Regions from separate parts of the Rhizobium sp. L9 genome, predicted to be linked through region 2. Evidence: predicted binding sites of a transcription regulator. Region 2 holds the regulator's gene; each other region holds the start of a gene.

Region 1 (4,203 bases), on a different contig from region 2:
GCCGCTTCCCTGGTCTTTCCGCCGGAAAGCACCCTCTGGGGCTGAAGATAGTAGGCTGAGATGACCAGCCCGAGGCCGGAAAGCGCGACGAGCGCCATGACGTAATAGCTGACAAGGCCGAGCCAGGCGTAGAGGTAGCCCGAAGCGATGGTCATCAACCCCATCGCCATGCCGACATAGAAGAAATAGGCGCCCTGCGCCGAGGCCTCCTGCGTTTCCTGCACCGTCGCCACGATTCTCCGCTGCACGCCGGTATGCACGAAGGCATAGGTGAAGCCGTGGAAACATTGCAGCAGGAAGAAGCCGGCAAAGCCGGCATTCATGGGAAACAGGATCCAGCGGCAGACGCTGATGGCGCAGCCGAAGCGGATCAATGTCCAGGCATTGAAGCGCCGATTGAGACGCTTCGATAGAAAGAACACCGTCACCTCCGAAGCAACGCCGGCGCTCCAGAGCAAGCCGACCTCGGTGCCGGAAAAGCCGAGCTGATGCCAATAAATCGAGGAAAAAGCATTAAGCACCGCGTGGCTCGACTGCTGGATGGCAACTCCGATCAGGAGCAGCAGCAAATGTGGTTCGCGCAACCCGCTGCCGGTGGCGGCCGGCAGGTCGATCGGCTGGCCGCGCCGCCGTGTGGGCCCGATCCGCGGACAGAAGATCGCCATCGCCACCGTCATCGTGAAGCCGAACACCATGACGACGAGCACCATGCCGCCGCCCCCCCGGCCGATCAGCTGACCGCCGAGGAGCGTCGAGACGATGAAGGCGATCGAGCCCCATACGCGCATCGACCCATAATCGAGCCCCCAGCGGCGCACGCCTGAAATGACGATCGATTCGACCACGGGCACATAGGGCGCAAAGGTGGCGCCCTGCAGCGCGAAGACGATTGTCACCGGCCAAAAGCTGGTCGTCCAGTAAAGCGCGATCGCCGTCAGCAGCGACAGGCCACCCGACCAGAGCAGCACGGTGGCGCGCTCCTTCATGAGGTCGGCGATCATGGCGACGACAGGTGCTACCAGGACTCGAACCACCATCGGTATGGCGAGAACAATGCCGATTTCACGGTCACTGAAACTATGGGTTTGCAGCCATACCGGGAAAAATGGCAGCACGACACCATTGACGAGCAGCGGCGCGCAATAGGACAGCGCGCTGAGCAGCCGGAAGCGCGGCGGCGCTCCCTCACCCGGAGAATGTTGAGCGGGAATCATCGGTGGACCTGAAGGAAACTAGATGTTTTCCTAACACACCACCCCGGGGGGCGACCATTGCGAGAAATAGCCGTCCGGAAACGTTTTAGAAAATAAATTGGGCCTGTTACCTCGCGGTGACGGCTAAATTGCTGGCGAGCCGCCGCGACTGCGACAGCTGTAAATTCACGCTGCCTGCGCGGCGAGTTCCGCCTCTTCGAGACGCTCGACTGCGGTAAGCGCCGGCACTGCGCTAGCAAGCGCTCGCCAGGTGATCAGTTCGAACGTGCCGTCCTCATGCTCTGCAACCGCTGTGCAGCTTTCCACCCAGTCGCCAGTGTTGATGTAGCGGATGCCGTCCATCTCCTGGATGGCGGCGTGGTGGATGTGGCCGCAGATCACCCCGTCGGCTCCGCTCTTGCGCGCCTCTTCAGCCACGACGCGTTCGAACTCGCCGATGAAATTGACCGCATGCTTGACCTGCAGCTTCGCCCAGGCGGAAAACGACCAATATGGCATGCCAAGGCGACGGCGTACGGCGGCGAGCAAGATGTTGATGCGGATTGCCGTATCATAGGCCCAGTCACCGAGATAGGCGAGCAGGCGGGCGTTGCGGACAACGACGTCGAACTCGTCGCCGTGCAGGATCAGGTATTTCTTGCCGTCCGCGCCGTCATGCATCATGCGCTCGACGACCTCGATGCCGCCGAAATGCATGCCCGGGAAGTCGCGCAGGAATTCGTCGTGATTGCCGGGGATGTAGACGACGCGCGTGCCCTTGCGCGCCTTGCGCAGCAGTTTCTGGACGACGTCGTTGCAGACCTGCGGCCAGTACCAGCTGCGCTTCAGGCGCCAGCCGTCGACGATGTCGCCGACGAGCACGATCGTATCGGCTTCGTGGTAGCGCAGGAAATCCAGCAGGAAATCAGCCTTCGCGGCCTTCGAGCCGAGATGCACATCGGAAATGAAGAGCGTGCGGAAATGTCTGGGTTCCATCATGTCTGTCACGAACAGTGCTCGTGCCCCATCTTTCATCTAGCCTTCCAAAACCAGACTCGTGTTTCAGGAAGATGACAAGCTGGGGAAAAGCCCTGCAAACCCGCCGTGCCGTCTGGATGGTAAACGCAGATCCCATCGAAGCTCGCAATAGCGATATCGGAAATCCGATTATCATAATTTCTAGCCGCGAGGTCCTGGATCTTTCCCGCATGCCGAGAATCAAATTAACAGCAGCTGCCGATCAAGGCGTAACCTGGGGGATACTGATGATGCGCGCCCGAACCGCGACAATAATGATTTCTATGGCAATGCTTGCCAGCTGTGCACCGACGCAGCAGGACTATGATGCGACAGTCACGCTACTGCAAGGCAGCGCGAGAGCAAGAAACGAGTTCGTCAAAGTGTGCACAAAGGATTTCGATGCAAATGCGCGGCGCGCCGCGGGGATCGTGACAAACGTCTCCGACAATGACGCTCCGAGGATCGCTTGCCAGCGATATCTGACGGCCGCGATCTCCGGTCGCGCTACGTATCAGGATCTGCTCGACATCAAGGCTCACCGGTTTACGCCAAAACTCATCAAGATCTTCCAGGGCCGCTGATAGCCCGGAAGACGCTCTCTCGCTTCTCGATTTCGAACCGAGTGAACAAGATCGACGGGCCAAGCGGATTGGGGGCAAGCGGCGACCAGACGCTACGCCCCTTTTCGGCCGGCAATATTGCCCTGCCGATCGAGCGCGTTCATGATGACAACGATTCCATGTCCGACAAAGCGGGATGGCCGATGCGTCTCTTTCTCGTTCGCCACGGCGAATCCCTCGGCAACATCAACGAACAGGCCTACCGCCAATTCGGCGATCATAATGTGCCGCTGACTGAATGGGGCTATCGCCAGGCGGCTGAGGCAGGCGCTGTTATCGCTTCGTACCTCAAAGGGCTGCCGAGCCAGGGATTCCAGAAGCTGCATATCTGGTATTCGCCGTTTCTGCGCACGCGCCAGAGCAAGGATGCGCTGCTCGAAGCGCTGCCGGAAAACTTCGTCGGCGATGTCAGGGAAGATTATCTTCTGCGCGAGCAGGATTTCGGCCTCTTCACCGAAATCTACGACCGTGCCGAGCAGAAGCAGAAATTCCCCGAGGAGTTCGAAAAATGGGCGAGGCTGCGCAACAATAGCGGCAAGTTCTATGCGCGCCCGCCGGACGGCGAAAGCCGGGCGGACGTGGCGCAGCGGGTGCGTCTCTTCCTTCAGACCGTCATGCACGAGGCTGAAAACGGCGACCACAACGTCGCGATCGTCGGCCACGGGGTCACCAACCGGGCGGTCGAAATGAATTTCCTGCACCACTCCGTCGACTGGTTCGAGCGCTCCGACAATCCTGGGAATTCCGACGTTACGCTGATCGAGGGAACGCGTTTGCAGGGCTACGACACGATACCGCTGCACCAGGCCGCCGACCGGCAGCCGGGACAGGAGAACAAGCTGCGCGATGCCTATGGCGCTGACGTGACGATGACGCCGAAGCGCGGTGGGTAAACCGCTCCCCACAAGGGACCCTTGTGGGGAGCGGTTTGGGGCGGGGTCTTCTACGCTGCATCTATTCAAGCAGCTCGCACCGCCGCCATCGGCTTCACATTCTGATTCATCCGGAACAAATTGTTCGGATCGTAGCGCAGCTTGATTTCCGAAAGGCGCGCATAATTAGCCCCGTAGGCCATTTCGACCCGGTCGGTCTCGTCCTCAGGCATGAAGTTGATGTAGGCAGTGCCCACAGCATGCGGCTTGGTTGCCTCGAAAAGTTCGCGCGCCCAGCCGATGCAGTTTCCGTCCAATTCGGTTTCCCGCCAGCGTGCATGGACATTCATGACGAAATGCGAACTGCGCTGTGGAAATGCCGTGGCTTCGGTCGGCACGCGGCCGGCGGCGCCGCCGACATGGCCGATGAATATTTCGCATTCCGGCCCTGGCAGCTTCCGCACGGCATTGATGAGAACCTCGATCGCCGCATCGGAA
Region 2 (4,203 bases):
GATCGCCTGCAGCAATTCGGCCGAGGGAACCGCAGCCTTGACGCCGAGCAGAAGCCCCTCGCCTCGGATATCCTCGATAACATCGGGATACCGATCCTTGAGCGAGGCCAGCCCCTGGCGGAAGACGAGCGCGACGTCGCGCACATGCTCAAGGAAGCCATCGGCGAGGATGACGTCGAGCACGGCACTGCCGACCGCCATGGCCAGCGGATTGCCGCCATAGGTCGAACCATGCGTGCCGGCCTTCATGCCGGAGGCAGCCTCGGCCGTGGCAAGGCAGGCGCCGAGCGGGAAACCGCCGCCGATGCCCTTGGCAACGGCCATGATATCGGGCGTGATGCCGGACCGTTCATGGGCGAAGAGCTTGCCGGTGCGGCCGACGCCGGTCTGGACCTCGTCGAGGATCAGCAGCAGGCCGTTTTCGTCGCAGATCCGGCGAAGCGCCTTCATGAATTCGCCGGTGGCGGGACGCACGCCGCCCTCGCCTTGCACCGGCTCGATCAGGATTGCGGCCGTCGCATCGGTAATGGCGGCGCGGACGGCCTCGATGTCGCCGAACGGCACCTGATCGAAACCCGGAGCCTTGGGGCCGAAACCTTCGAGATATTTCTCCTGACCGCCGGCGGCAATCGTCGCGAGCGTGCGCCCATGGAAGGCGCCCTCGAAGGTGATGATATGGTACCGCTCGGGATGGCCCTTGGAAAACTGGTAGCGGCGCGCGGTCTTGATGGCGCATTCGAGCGCCTCGGCCCCCGAATTGGTGAAGAACACCTTATCGGCGAAGGTAGCGTCCGTCAGGCGCTTGGCGAGGCGCTCCTGGCCGGGGATCTCATAGATGTTGGAGAGGTGCCAGACCTTGTCGGCCTGCTCCTTCAGCGCCGCAACCACATGCGGGTTGCCATGGCCGACGGAGGTGACGGCGACACCGGCGCCGAAATCGAGATAACGCTCGCCGCTCTCGGTGATCAGCCATACGCCCTCGCCTCGCTCGAACCGCAGCGGGGCGCGAGAATAGGTGTCATAAAGCGGCGCGGCTTCAGCCATGGCGCGGGTCTCCCGTTCAATGTTGTCTTGCACGGACTCCGGCTAACACCAGGTCCAAAAAATCAAAAATGCCGCCTTTCGGCGGCGAGCGGTACTATTTCCTTTTCGCGCTGCAATGTCAACAAAACTGGCGCCTTAGCCTATGCAGCAGGCTTGTGCAGCGGCAACTTTCGGCCTTCAACAGGCATTATTGCAGAAATGCCACGCAGAGGCAGCAAGTTGGGGAAAACTTGAAATTCGATTCATCCGGATTCCCGCGACTCTTGTCACGGAGTCAGCCTCACACTAGGTTAAAGTTCAATTACTAGACTGCATGCGGCGGAACTAGTCACCAAAATTGATCAAGCGTTTCTTGTTTCGGAGGCTTCCGGGACAACGGTGAGGGATTCTGCCATCACCAACGCAAAAGGTGGAGACAGGGCATGAACTGGACAGACGAGCGGGTCGAGAAACTCAAGAAGCTTTGGGCCGAAGGACTGAGCGCCAGCCAGATTGCTGCGCAGCTTGGCGGCGTCAGCCGAAACGCCGTTATCGGCAAGGTGCACAGGCTCAGCCTTCCCGGCCGCGCCAAGGCCGGCGGCACGGCCACCGCGGCGCGCACGCCGAAGCGCCAGACATCCGCGCCGCGCGCGCCGAATTACGCCTCCCGGATCACCACCCGCACCGTGACCCGTCAACAGGGCGCAACGATGCTGAAGGAAGAGATCGAAGTCGATGCCGTCGAGGAAATGGAATATGTGCCGGCCGGCAATGTGGTCGTGCCGATTTCTCGCCGCCTCGGCCTGACGGAGCTCACCGAACGCACCTGCAAATGGCCGGTCGGCGACCCGCTCAAGGAAGATTTCCATTTCTGCGGCTGCGAGTCCCCGGACAATTCGCCCTATTGCAGCTATCATCAGAAGCTTGCCTATCAGCCGATCAACGAAAGGCGCCGGGCGGCAGCACGGGTCAGCTGAGCGGACAGGTATTGCTGAGAACGGGAAACGGGCCGAGTGGCCCGTTTTTTATTCGATTGGGGAAGTGACCTTTGCGTTTAGCAACCAAGCCAACCCCACACTCCGTCATCCCGGGGCTTGGAGGAGAAGTGGTGCCTGGACAGATAGGCCACGCCAGTGCGATGAAGCTGGTTCTGCAGCGGCGATGGCGCGACCGCTCTGCAGCGGCGATGGATCGGCGGCAAAAACGGGTGCTACAGGTTGCACCACCGGCGCGTTTGGCGAGAGCGCCAACCACGCGCTCCGTCATCCCAGGGCTTGACCCTGGGATCCACGGCCAAGCACTCGGCTTTCATAATTTCCCTGCAGTTGGATGCATCCCTGTTCCCGCAGCGCCGGCCGCATGGATCCCAGGGTCAAGCCCTGGGATGACGGAGGCGAGGTGATGCCGGGACAAGTCGGCTCTGCAGGCGCGGTGGAAAGGTGGTGCCGAGATGCATAAGCCTCGCCGGCGCAATGACGCTGGCGACGAAGCGGCTGCGATCGACGACGGCAGGGGAGCCTCACAAGCCGTACTGCCGTGCGTTTGGCGGGAACGCCCACCCCACACACTCTCTCAGCCTTAGGCTTCCATCGAATAGCCGGCGCCACGGACGGTGCGGATGACGTCCTGCATGTTGGAGAAGTTCAGCGCCTTGCGCAGGCGGCCGACATGGACGTCGACGGTTCGTTCGTCGACATAGATGTCGTGACCCCAGACGCCGTCGAGCAGCTGCGAGCGGGAAAAGACCCGGCCCGGCGACGACATCAGGAATTCCAGCAGGCGGAATTCGGTCGGGCCGAGGCGGACTTCGCGGCTCTTGCGGTGGACGCGATGGGTTTCGCGGTCGAGCTCGATATCGCCGCATTTCAGCACCGAGGACAGCACCTCAGGTCGGGCACGGCGCAGCATCGCCTTGACGCGGGCGACGAGTTCGGGGGTCGAGAAGGGCTTGACGACATAATCGTCGGCGCCGGTGGACAGTCCGCGCACACGCTCGCTCTCCTCGCCGCGCGCCGTCAGCATGATGATCGGCAGTCGCTCGGTTTCCGGCCGCATGCGCAGGCGCCGGCAGAGTTCGATGCCGGAGACGCCGGGCAGCATCCAGTCGAGGATGAGCAGGTCGGGCGTGCGCTCCTGAAGCCTGATTTCGGCCTCGTCGCCGCGCAGGATGGTATCGACCTCGAAGCCTTCGGCTTCGAGATTATAGCGAAGGAGCACGCTGAGCGCTTCCTCGTCTTCAACAACTGCGACTCTCGGGATCATGCGTGTCCGTCTCCTCGCGCACAAGCCTTAAACTGGGGGTCTAAGCAGGCGTCCTGCGCAAATTCAGAAATTGGCTGCGACCTCTTTGCGCGCCCCGAACGGGGGCGCACGCAATCTTGGAAGGATTATTCCGTCGCGGCGCCGACGGTGTTGGCGCTGTCATCCTTCGGGCGATCGCCTTCCGGCTGGGCGCCTGTTGCCATGTAGTAGATCGTCTCGGCGATGTTGGTGGCATGGTCGCCGATGCGCTCGATGTTCTTGGCGCAGAAGAGCAGATGCGTGCAGCTCGTGATGTTGCGCGGATCTTCCATCATGTAGGTCAAGAGCTCGCGGAACAGCGAGGTGTACATGGCGTCGATCTCGTTGTCGCGTTCGCGGATGGCGGTCGCCTTGTCGGCAGCGCGTGTCGTATAGACGTCGAGCACTTCCTTGAGCTGGACAAGCGCCAGCTCGGAGAGATGCTCGAGACCGCGGGCGAGCTTGCGGGGCACGCCGGTGCTCTGCACGGCGATGACGCGCTTGGCGGTGTTCTTGCCAAGGTCGCCGACGCGTTCGAGATCGGCGGCGATGCGGATCGAACCCATGATTTCGCGCAGGTCCGCCGCCATCGGCTGACGGCGGGCGATGGTGACGATCGCCTTGTCGCCGATTTCGCGCTCGGTGTGATCGAGGATCACGTCGTCTGAGATGACCTTCTGCGCCAGCGCGGTATCGCCGTTGACCAGCGCCCGGACGGATTCGGCGACCATCTGTTCGGCCAGGCCGCCCATTTCGGAAATCCGCCTGGAAAGGAACTTCAGATCATCATCATAGGCAGAATAAATATGTGTCGATGCCATGGGGCTTTGTCCTCGAATAAGGGGAAGGCTTCGGATGGCCGTGATCAGCCGAAGCGACCCATGATGTAGTCCTGGGTAC
Region 3 (4,203 bases), on a different contig from region 2:
ATCGGCGCGCTCGGCAAACTCTTCTACGAAGTCGCCGAAAATATCGACATGAAGCCACATGAGGGGATGAAGGCCGTCGGCGCCAACTGGTGGGAGCGGGTGCGCTTCGCCGCCCTGCCGCAGGTGCTGCCGAATTTCGCCTCCTATGCGCTGCTGCGCCTGGAGATCAACGTGCGCGCCTCGACCATCATCGGCGCCGTCGGTGGCGGCGGCATCGGCGAAGAGCTGAAGCTTTCGATCTCGCGCGGCTTCGGCGCAAAGACCGTCGCCCTCGTACTCCTGTTGTTCGTGACGATCATCGCCGTCGACCAGTTCTCCGCATGGCTGCGCCGCCGTCTCGTCGGCGAACACGCTTTCCTTCTGCAACATTGAGGCCGCCATGACGGTGATCGACGCAAACCGCATGCAAGAGATTGAAGCGCGCTATCCGGAATATTTCCACCGGTCGTTCCGCCAGCGTTTCGGCGGGCTGATGATCCTCATTGCGACCCTCCTCTACGGCCTCTACGCCGTCTGGTTCTTTGACCTGCCCAAGCTTCTTGCCGAAGCCCACTGGGAGCGCGTCGGCATCTATCTCAGCCAATGGGTGAGTTATGATGTGCAGCCGGACTTCCGCATCCAGGATGACGGCTCGATCGAGGTGCGTTATCCCCGCTTCTCGCCGCTCGGCGACAATCCGCATCCGGACTGGGTGGTCAACAATCCCGATGGCAGCATCACCGTTTCCGTCAGCGGCACCAGCCGCAGCATCACCGTTTCGAAGAGCGAAACGATCGTGACCGCACACGGCGTCAGCGTCCCGGTCAACGTTTCGAGCGGCGCGCCCGAGGTGGTCGGCCCGGTGCCGAGCTGGATGACGGTCTATGACGATAACGTGCTCGCTGATCTCGGCTTTGCCGGCGACGTCAGCATTTCCGTCGATCGCGTGAAAGTTCGCAAGCGTTTCCTCGGCTGGGCGAATTTCCTCTTCGACACGCAATCGTCATTCTTCGACAAGCCGGTCGGCGACGTCCTTGGCCTCATTGTCTCCGGCCCGCGCATCAAGCCCGACCAGTCCAACCTGTCGCTCGCTTTCGATGACATCTGGAACAACAGCGAATGGCAGCACGGCGACGTCTGGACCAAGCTTTTCCAGACGATCGTCATGGCCTTTCTCGGAACGCTGCTCGGCGCGCTTGCCGCCTTCCCGCTCGCCTTCCTGGCGGCACGCAACATCACTCCGAACCGCCTCTTGAACCAGATTCTCAAGCGCTTCTTCGATTTCCTGCGCTCTGTCGACATGCTGATCTGGGCGCTTTTCCTGACACGCGCCTTCGGCCCAGGGCCGCTTGCCGGCAGCGGCGCGATCTTCCTCACCGAGACCGGCACGCTCGGCAAGCTTTATTCCGAGGGGCTCGAGAACATCGACAACAAGCCGCGGGAAGGCATCAAATCGACTGGCGCCCAGACCTTGCTCGTCCATCGTTACGGCATCATGCCGCAGATCGTCCCGGTCATCGTCAGCCAGACGCTCTACCAGTGGGAGTCGAACGTGCGCGGTGCCACCATCATCGGCGCCGTCGGCGCAGGCGGCATCGGCCTCAAACTCTGGGAGGCAATGCGCACCAACGCCAACTGGGAAAACGTCGCCTATATGGTCATTCTGATCCTGATCGTCGTCTTCCTGTTCGACGCCGCATCGAACGCGCTGCGCCATCGACTGATGGGCACGAATTCGCACTGAGCACTCGATGAAGGCCGGTGGCGGCGCGGCCGTCATCATCATTCTGTCACGGAAATCTTTTAGCCGGGAGCCTGCTTGCGGTTCGCCGCCAAATCACTGCACATTGCGCTCCCCTTTCGACGATCCCCAGGACAAAATCCTTGCGCTACGCTCTCTATTTTTCGCCGCCGAAGGATGACCCTCTGACCGGCGCGGCTTCGCTCTGGCTCGGCCGCGATGCGTTCAGCGGCAAAACCTATCCTGCACCCGCACATGAGACGCTGAGTGCGGCAGAGCAGTTCGAGCTGACTGCCGACCCGCGACGCTATGGCTTTCATGCGACGATCAAGGCGCCGTTTTCGCTTGCCGCTTCTGTCACCGAAAGGGATCTCATGGCCTTTGCCGAGGAGTTTGCCGCGCGCACGCCGGCTTTCGAGATTCCCCAGCTCGTCCTCGGTCAGCTCGGTCGATTTTTTGCCCTTGTTCCGGCTTCTCTTCATCAACCTCTTCAGGATTTCGCAGCGAAGGTGGTAAAGTCCTTCGAGCCGTTCCGCGCAACGCTGTCCGAGGCCGATATCGCGCGCCGCAATCCGGAAAGGCTCAGCGACAGCCAGCGCGCCAATCTGCAGCGCTGGGGCTATCCTTACGTCATGGAGGATTTCGGTTTCCACATGACACTGAGCGGGCAGGTGCCTGCAGAGCGCGCCGAGGTGATGAGAGCAATCCTGGCGGAACGTTTTGCCGGTTTCACCGGCCGCCCGCTTTTGATTTCCGGCCTTGCGGTCTTCATCGAGGAGACGCGCGGCGCCCCGTTCAGAGTTCGTTCCTGGCTGCCCCTTGCCGGCGCTAAAAACTGAAAGACCTGACAATATGAGCAAAGAGACCGTCTTTTCCAACGCCCGCATCGTTCTCGAGGACGACATCCTTTCAGGATCGATCCTCATCCGCGACGGCAAGATCGCCGATATCTCTGAAGGCAATTCGGTAGCCGGCGAAGATTTCGAGGGGGATTACGTCATTCCCGGCCTTGTCGAACTGCATACCGACCATCTCGAAGGCCATTATCAGCCGCGTCCGGGCATTCGCTGGCACAAGACGGCTGCCGTCCAGGCGCATGACGCCCAGATCGTCACATCGGGCATCACGACGGTCTTCGACTGCCTGCGCATGGGCGCGGATGAGGATGGCGGGTTCGAAAATGGCGAGATGCGCGAGATGGCCGACGCCATCCAATCGGCGGAGAAGGAAGGCAGGCTGCGCGCCGAACACCTCATCCACCTGCGCTGCGAGGTATCGGCCGACAATGTGCTTGAACATTTCGCCGATTTCGAAAATGATCCGCATGTGCGGCTCGTCTCGCTGATGGATCACGCGCCCGGCCAGCGGCAGTTCCAGACGATGGATCAATATATCTTCTACTACCAAAAGAAGCGTGGTCTGAGCGATGAGGCCTTTGCGCGTTTCGTCGCCAAGCGCCAGGCGGAATCGGCGCGCAATTCGACGCCACATCGAAACGCCATCGCCAAGGTCTGCGCCGAGCGCGGCATCACGGTCGCAAGCCATGACGACGCCACGCTCTCCCATGTCGACGAGGCGATCGACAATGGCGTGCGCCTTGCCGAGTTCCCGACCAGCTTCGATGCCGCCCGGGCATCGCACGAGCACGGCATGAGCGTGCTGATGGGCGCGCCCAACATCGTGCGCGGCAAATCCCATTCCGGCAACATCGCCGCCCGCGATCTCGCCGAAATGGGCGTGCTCGACGTTCTGTCCTCCGATTACGTGCCGCTCAGCCTGCTGCATGCACCCTTCATCCTTGCCGACGAGGTGGAAGGCATCACCCTTCCGAAAGCGATCGCGATGGTGACGTCGACGCCTGCCCGCACCGTCAGCCTCAATGATCGCGGCCGGATCGCGACCGGGCTGCGCGCCGATCTCGTCCGTGTCCACCGCTCGCACGGCGTGCCGGTAACACGCTCCGTCTGGCGCCAGGGACGCCGTGTCGCATGACGCCGCACGAACCCCATGCGGCTGCTGGAGCCGAACGCGGCATCATGGTCGTCGTCGTCGGGCCGAGCGGCGCCGGCAAGGACACGCTGATGAACCTCGCTGCGCGGCGTTTTTCCGGCCGCGACAACGTCCATTTCGCCCGCCGCGTCATCACCCGCCACCGCGATGCCGGCGGCGAGGATCATCTTTCCGTCTCCCTTCAAGGCTTTGCCGCCATGGAGCAGTCAGGCTCCTTCGCCGTGTGGTGGGAGGCGCATGGCCTGAAATACGGCATTCCGGCCGAAGTCTCGGTGGCGCTGTCGAGAGGCCATATCGTCGTGGCCAACGGCTCGCGCTCGGCGCTTCACCGCTTCCAGGCCGCTTTCCCGCGGCTGAAGGTCATCAATGTCACGGCCCGCCCGGAAGTGCTCGCCAGCCGGCTGGAAGCGCGCGGCCGGGAGACACATGAGGACATCATGGCCAGGCTTGCCCGCGGCCCGCTGACCGTGCGC
Region 4 (4,203 bases), on a different contig from region 2:
CACCGTATCTCCTTCGGAGCTTGTAAGAGGAAACTATGGCTGATCTTCGTAACTATCAAAGCCGCGTCCAGACCGGCGAGATGATTGATCAAGGCCTGCGCGCATATATGCTCAAGGTCTACAACCTGATGGCGCTGGGCCTGGCGATCACCGGCGTGGCCGCATATCTCGGATTCAACTTCGCGGTCCAGGACGGCCAGCTCACCCAGTTTGGCGCGCTTCTGTTCCAGTCGCCGTTGCGCTGGGTCGTCATCCTTGCCCCCCTTGCGGTCGTCTTCTTCCTGAGCTTCCGCATTCATCAGATGAGCGTCTCCGCCGCCCAGACCACCTTCTGGATCTACGCCGCCCTGGTAGGGCTGTCGCTCTCGTCGATCTTCCTGGTCTATACCGGCCAGAGCGTTGTTCAGACCTTCTTCGTCACCGCCGCCTCCTTCGGCGCACTGTCGCTTTACGGCTATACCGCGAAGCGTGACCTGTCGGCGATGGGTTCGTTCCTGATCATGGGTCTCTTCGGCCTGATCATCGCCTCGCTCGTCAACATCTTCCTGGCTTCATCCGCGCTGCAGTTCGCGATCTCGGTGATCGGCGTGCTGATCTTCGCAGGCCTCACCGCCTACGACACGCAGCGGATCAAGGAACTCTACTATGAAGCCGATGACGTCGCTGTCGCCGGGCGCAAGGCGATCATGGGTGCACTGACGCTTTATCTCGACTTCCTCAACCTCTTCATGTTCCTGCTGCAGTTCATGGGCAACCGCAGATAACAGGCGCAATGAGATCGAAAAGGCGGCTTCGGCCGCCTTTTTTGTTGCGCCGGTTTCGCAGGGATGATTTTAGAGGAGCCTGCTCTTCCGATGGACCTGCCGCCCCGATGTCCTTCCTTCTGCGCAACGCCGCCCAAGCCGACATCCCCGCCATCACGGAGATCTATCGTGACTCGGTCCTGAATGGCGTTGCAAGCTACGAGATTGCGCCGCCCTCCGAGGCCGAAATGGCCCAGCGTTTTTCCGCGATAGTCAGTCAGCAATATCCCTACATCGCCGCGGCCGATGCGGACGGGAAACTCTTGGGCTACGCTTATGCGTCGGCCTTCCGCACCCGCCCCGCCTATCGCTGGATGGTGGAGGATTCGATCTACCTGGCCCCCGAAGCCCGCGGGCGTGGCATCGGCAAGGCACTGATGATCGAGCTGATCGACCGCTGCACCGCGCTTGGTTTTCGTCAGATGGTGGCCGTCATCGGTGGCGCGAGCCCGGCCTCGATCGCGCTTCATCTGAAGGCAGGTTTTGTGGAGGTCGGCCTGATGAAGGGCACCGGCTACAAGCACGGCCACTGGCTGGACACGATGCTCATGCAGCGCAGCCTCGGCGAGGGCATGACAACCGATCCGAATCCCTCCACCTACCCCGGTACGCTGTTTGCGGGCTGATAAGAGTTATTTGTCCACGAGTTTCAAGGTTTTGTCGAATACCTTGAGGACCTGGTTCAACTCGTGTCCGCGCTTCAGGATCATGCCGTTGATATTGATCACGGAATAGGCACCCTGTTTGGCGGCAAGCTTCGGGTTCTTTTCAATCCGGAAGAGCGGCATCTCGCCGGAGCGCTTGAAGACGGAAAAGACCGCTCTGTCCTTCAGATGGTCAATGGCGTAATCGCGCCATTCCCCCTCGCCCACCATGCGGCCGTAGATCCAGAGGATCGCATCCAGCTCGCGCCGGTGGAAAGTCACCGGAAGCGGGTCCTTGCTTTGTTTGTATTCCCTGAGATCGACGATGACCGAGGAACTATTGTCGACGGAGCGGCTTTCGCCGTGTCGCAAATCCGGCTGATCTGTCATCAGGTCTCCAAGGCCTCCGCTTGTGACAGGAGAGTGACAGTTTGCCCGAGCCGCCGCAAATTGCAAGAGCGGCGCTCCTCACATTCGCCGCAGGTCCAGTCACGTTCGCTGGGGACCAAGCAATGCTTTCTCCCCAGTGCCGCATTTCAGTCAAAACAGCGCCTCATTTGCGGGAGATTTATGCATCCCGGTTTGGCGCCAGCGCGCCAAAGGGCCCGGCGGAGCGTATCGACCTTAACCCCAGCCCCGAATACGCTCGGCCGGGCCGCCCGCATTTCACCCGTACTCGGGTGAAATATCAGATGCTTTTTCCCGCCATCACCACGGTCGCGCCGAGGATCGCCGCCGGATCGCCGTCGGCCGTGGCCGACTGTAGCAGGATTGCGCAGCCCTCGAGCTGCGGCCGCTGCAAGACGCTCGCCGGTAGCGTCAGACTGGTCGCCTTGCCATCCCACATGCCGACGGTTTCGACGTTGGTGACGCTGTGCAGATAGGAGATCTTCTTTCCGCTGTTTTCGCCTTTCTCAACGTCGATTGTCTTCTCCTTGTCGAAATAGACCATGACGACATTGGCCTTGCCCTGTCCGGCACCGATCTTGATCTCCAGCTCGTCGCCGCGCATCGCCGCGCTGATGGGAACGGTCAGCCCATTGCCTTCGCTGCTGTAGGTGTCGATCTTGCTGTTGATGCCGGTGAGATCGGCGCCGGCCAAATGGCCGCGCCCATTGACGATGGCCTGCGGCGTATAGACGTTGCTGCGACCCATCGTCCTGGCATAGCCGTATTGCCGCTCGGTATTTTCCTTCGAGCTCAGCGTATCGGCCCAGCCGAGATAATTCCAGTAGTCAATGTGATAGGCGAGCGCGATGACATCGCCTTGGTTCACCAGCTTGCGGAAGGCGGCATCAGCGGGAGGACAGGAGGAGCAGCCCTGTGACGTGAAAAGCTCGACGACGCCTCTCGGCTTGCCGTCTTCGGCATGCAGCGAGCCTGCAAAAGCAACGCCGGCGATCAGCGAAATCAAGAAACGGGGGGACATTCACCTGCACCTCTTTTTCAGCGCCGGCGGCGTTTAGGAACCGAAGGCTCTGAGACATGAACGTACGAATAATCCTTCCGGGTCCAAACGAAAAGTCACGAACGGGTGAGACGTAGCTCGGCCGGAAGGCGCTGAAAACAAATCATCGTGAGCCCCATCGAATACTGTCGCCGCAAAGAAGAGCCGCCGGAAATTGCTCTCCGGCGGCCATTATCATAGCAAGCTCCAAGATCCGGATGATTTCAGGCCGATTCGGCCCAAAATCTGAATCCGGATCTACATCAAAAAAGCAGAGCATGATGTTGTCCGAAAACCGCTCACACTTTTCGGCATCATGCTCGACAATCAGGCAGCGAGATCACGCAGAACCGTCTGCAGGATGCCGCCATTGTTGAGGTAGATCACCTCGTCGAGCGTATCGACGCGCGACAGCAGCGGAACTTCCTTCACCGTGCCGTCGCCATAGGTGATCTTGGCGATCTTCCTCTCGCGCGGCTTGATCTTGTCCAGCCCCTCGATGGTGACGAGCTCGTCGCCCTTGAGGCCGAGGCTCTGCCAGGTCGTGCCCTCTTCGAAGACGAAGGGGATGACGCCCATGCCGACCAGGTTCGAGCGATGGATGCGCTCGAAGCTCTGGGCGATCACGGCCTTGACGCCGAGCAGGTTGGTGCCCTTGGCAGCCCAGTCGCGCGAGGAGCCGTTGCCGTATTCGACGCCGGCGAAGATGACGAGCGGCACGCCTTCGGCCTTGTACTGCATGGCGGCGTCGTAGATCGATGTCTCTTCCTTCGACGGATAGTGGATCGTGTAGCCGCCTTCCTTGCCGTTCGGGCCAAGCATGTGATTGCGGATGCGGATATTGGCGAAGGTGCCGCGCATCATCACTTCATGGTTGCCGCGCCGCGTGCCGTATTGGTTGAAGTCGGCAACGGCAACGTCATGGCCGATGAGGTATGCGCCGGCCGGCGATGCCGCCTTGATCGAACCGGCCGGAGAGATGTGGTCGGTGGTGATCTTGTCACCGAACAGGCCGAGGACGCGGGCGCCCTTGATGTCGGAGACGCCGGTGCCCTTCTTGCCCATGCCGACGAAATAGGGCGGGTTCTGGACATAGGTGGAGTTGTCGTCCCAGGCATAGGTCTGGCCCGGCGGGACCTGGACGGCCTGCCAGTTGGCATCACCCTTGAAGACGTCGGCATACTTGGTTTCGTAGAGTTCGCGGGTGACGTACTTCTGAATGAACTCCTGCACCTCGTGCGAGGTCGGCCAGATATCCTTGAGGTAGACCGGCTTGCCGTTCTGGTCTTCGCCGATTGGCTCCTTGGTC

The links. Region 2 encodes PhoB, which activates phosphate uptake and scavenging genes when phosphate is short. Its sites were predicted from a motif close to TGTCATNNANCTGTCAT; they were not measured.
Region 1: CO660_RS13945 (UDP-2,3-diacylglucosamine diphosphatase) is a predicted target of PhoB. The motif match lies at 2,253-2,269, and genes of this name have one in related genera.
Region 3: CO660_RS21510 (DUF1045 domain-containing protein) is a predicted target of PhoB. The motif match lies at 1,757-1,773, and genes of this name have one in related genera.
Region 4: CO660_RS07420 (DUF2794 domain-containing protein) is a predicted target of PhoB. The motif match lies at 1,860-1,876, and genes of this name have one in related genera.

Annotation. Positions count from the first base shown of each region.
Region 1 is NZ_NWSZ01000012.1:32,280-36,482, reverse strand. It holds gene CO660_RS13950 (MFS transporter) at 1-1,214, opposite strand, end outside; gene dgcA (N-acetyl-D-Glu racemase DgcA) at 1-45, shown strand, start outside; gene CO660_RS13945 (UDP-2,3-diacylglucosamine diphosphatase) at 1,380-2,192, opposite strand; gene CO660_RS13940 (hypothetical protein) at 2,462-2,794, shown strand; gene CO660_RS13935 (phosphoglycerate mutase family protein) at 2,977-3,726, shown strand; gene CO660_RS13930 (FAD-binding oxidoreductase) at 3,792-4,203, opposite strand, start outside.
Region 2 is NZ_NWSZ01000052.1:7,322-11,524, forward strand. It holds gene CO660_RS31400 (aspartate aminotransferase family protein) at 1-1,044, opposite strand, end outside; gene CO660_RS31405 (GcrA family cell cycle regulator) at 1,467-2,000, shown strand; gene phoB (phosphate regulon transcriptional regulator PhoB) at 2,602-3,285, opposite strand; gene phoU (phosphate signaling complex protein PhoU) at 3,411-4,124, opposite strand; gene pstB (phosphate ABC transporter ATP-binding protein PstB) at 4,169-4,203, opposite strand, start outside.
Region 3 is NZ_NWSZ01000021.1:64,352-68,554, forward strand. It holds gene phnE (phosphonate ABC transporter, permease protein PhnE) at 1-372, shown strand, start outside; gene phnE (phosphonate ABC transporter, permease protein PhnE) at 380-1,723, shown strand; gene CO660_RS21510 (DUF1045 domain-containing protein) at 1,864-2,559, shown strand; gene CO660_RS21515 (alpha-D-ribose 1-methylphosphonate 5-triphosphate diphosphatase) at 2,573-3,712, shown strand; gene phnN (phosphonate metabolism protein/1,5-bisphosphokinase (PRPP-forming) PhnN) at 3,709-4,203, shown strand, end outside.
Region 4 is NZ_NWSZ01000006.1:93,811-98,013, forward strand. It holds gene CO660_RS07410 (Bax inhibitor-1/YccA family protein) at 36-764, shown strand; gene CO660_RS07415 (GNAT family N-acetyltransferase) at 872-1,429, shown strand; gene CO660_RS07420 (DUF2794 domain-containing protein) at 1,436-1,837, opposite strand; gene CO660_RS07425 (thioredoxin family protein) at 2,136-2,876, opposite strand; gene acnA (aconitate hydratase AcnA) at 3,222-4,203, opposite strand, start outside.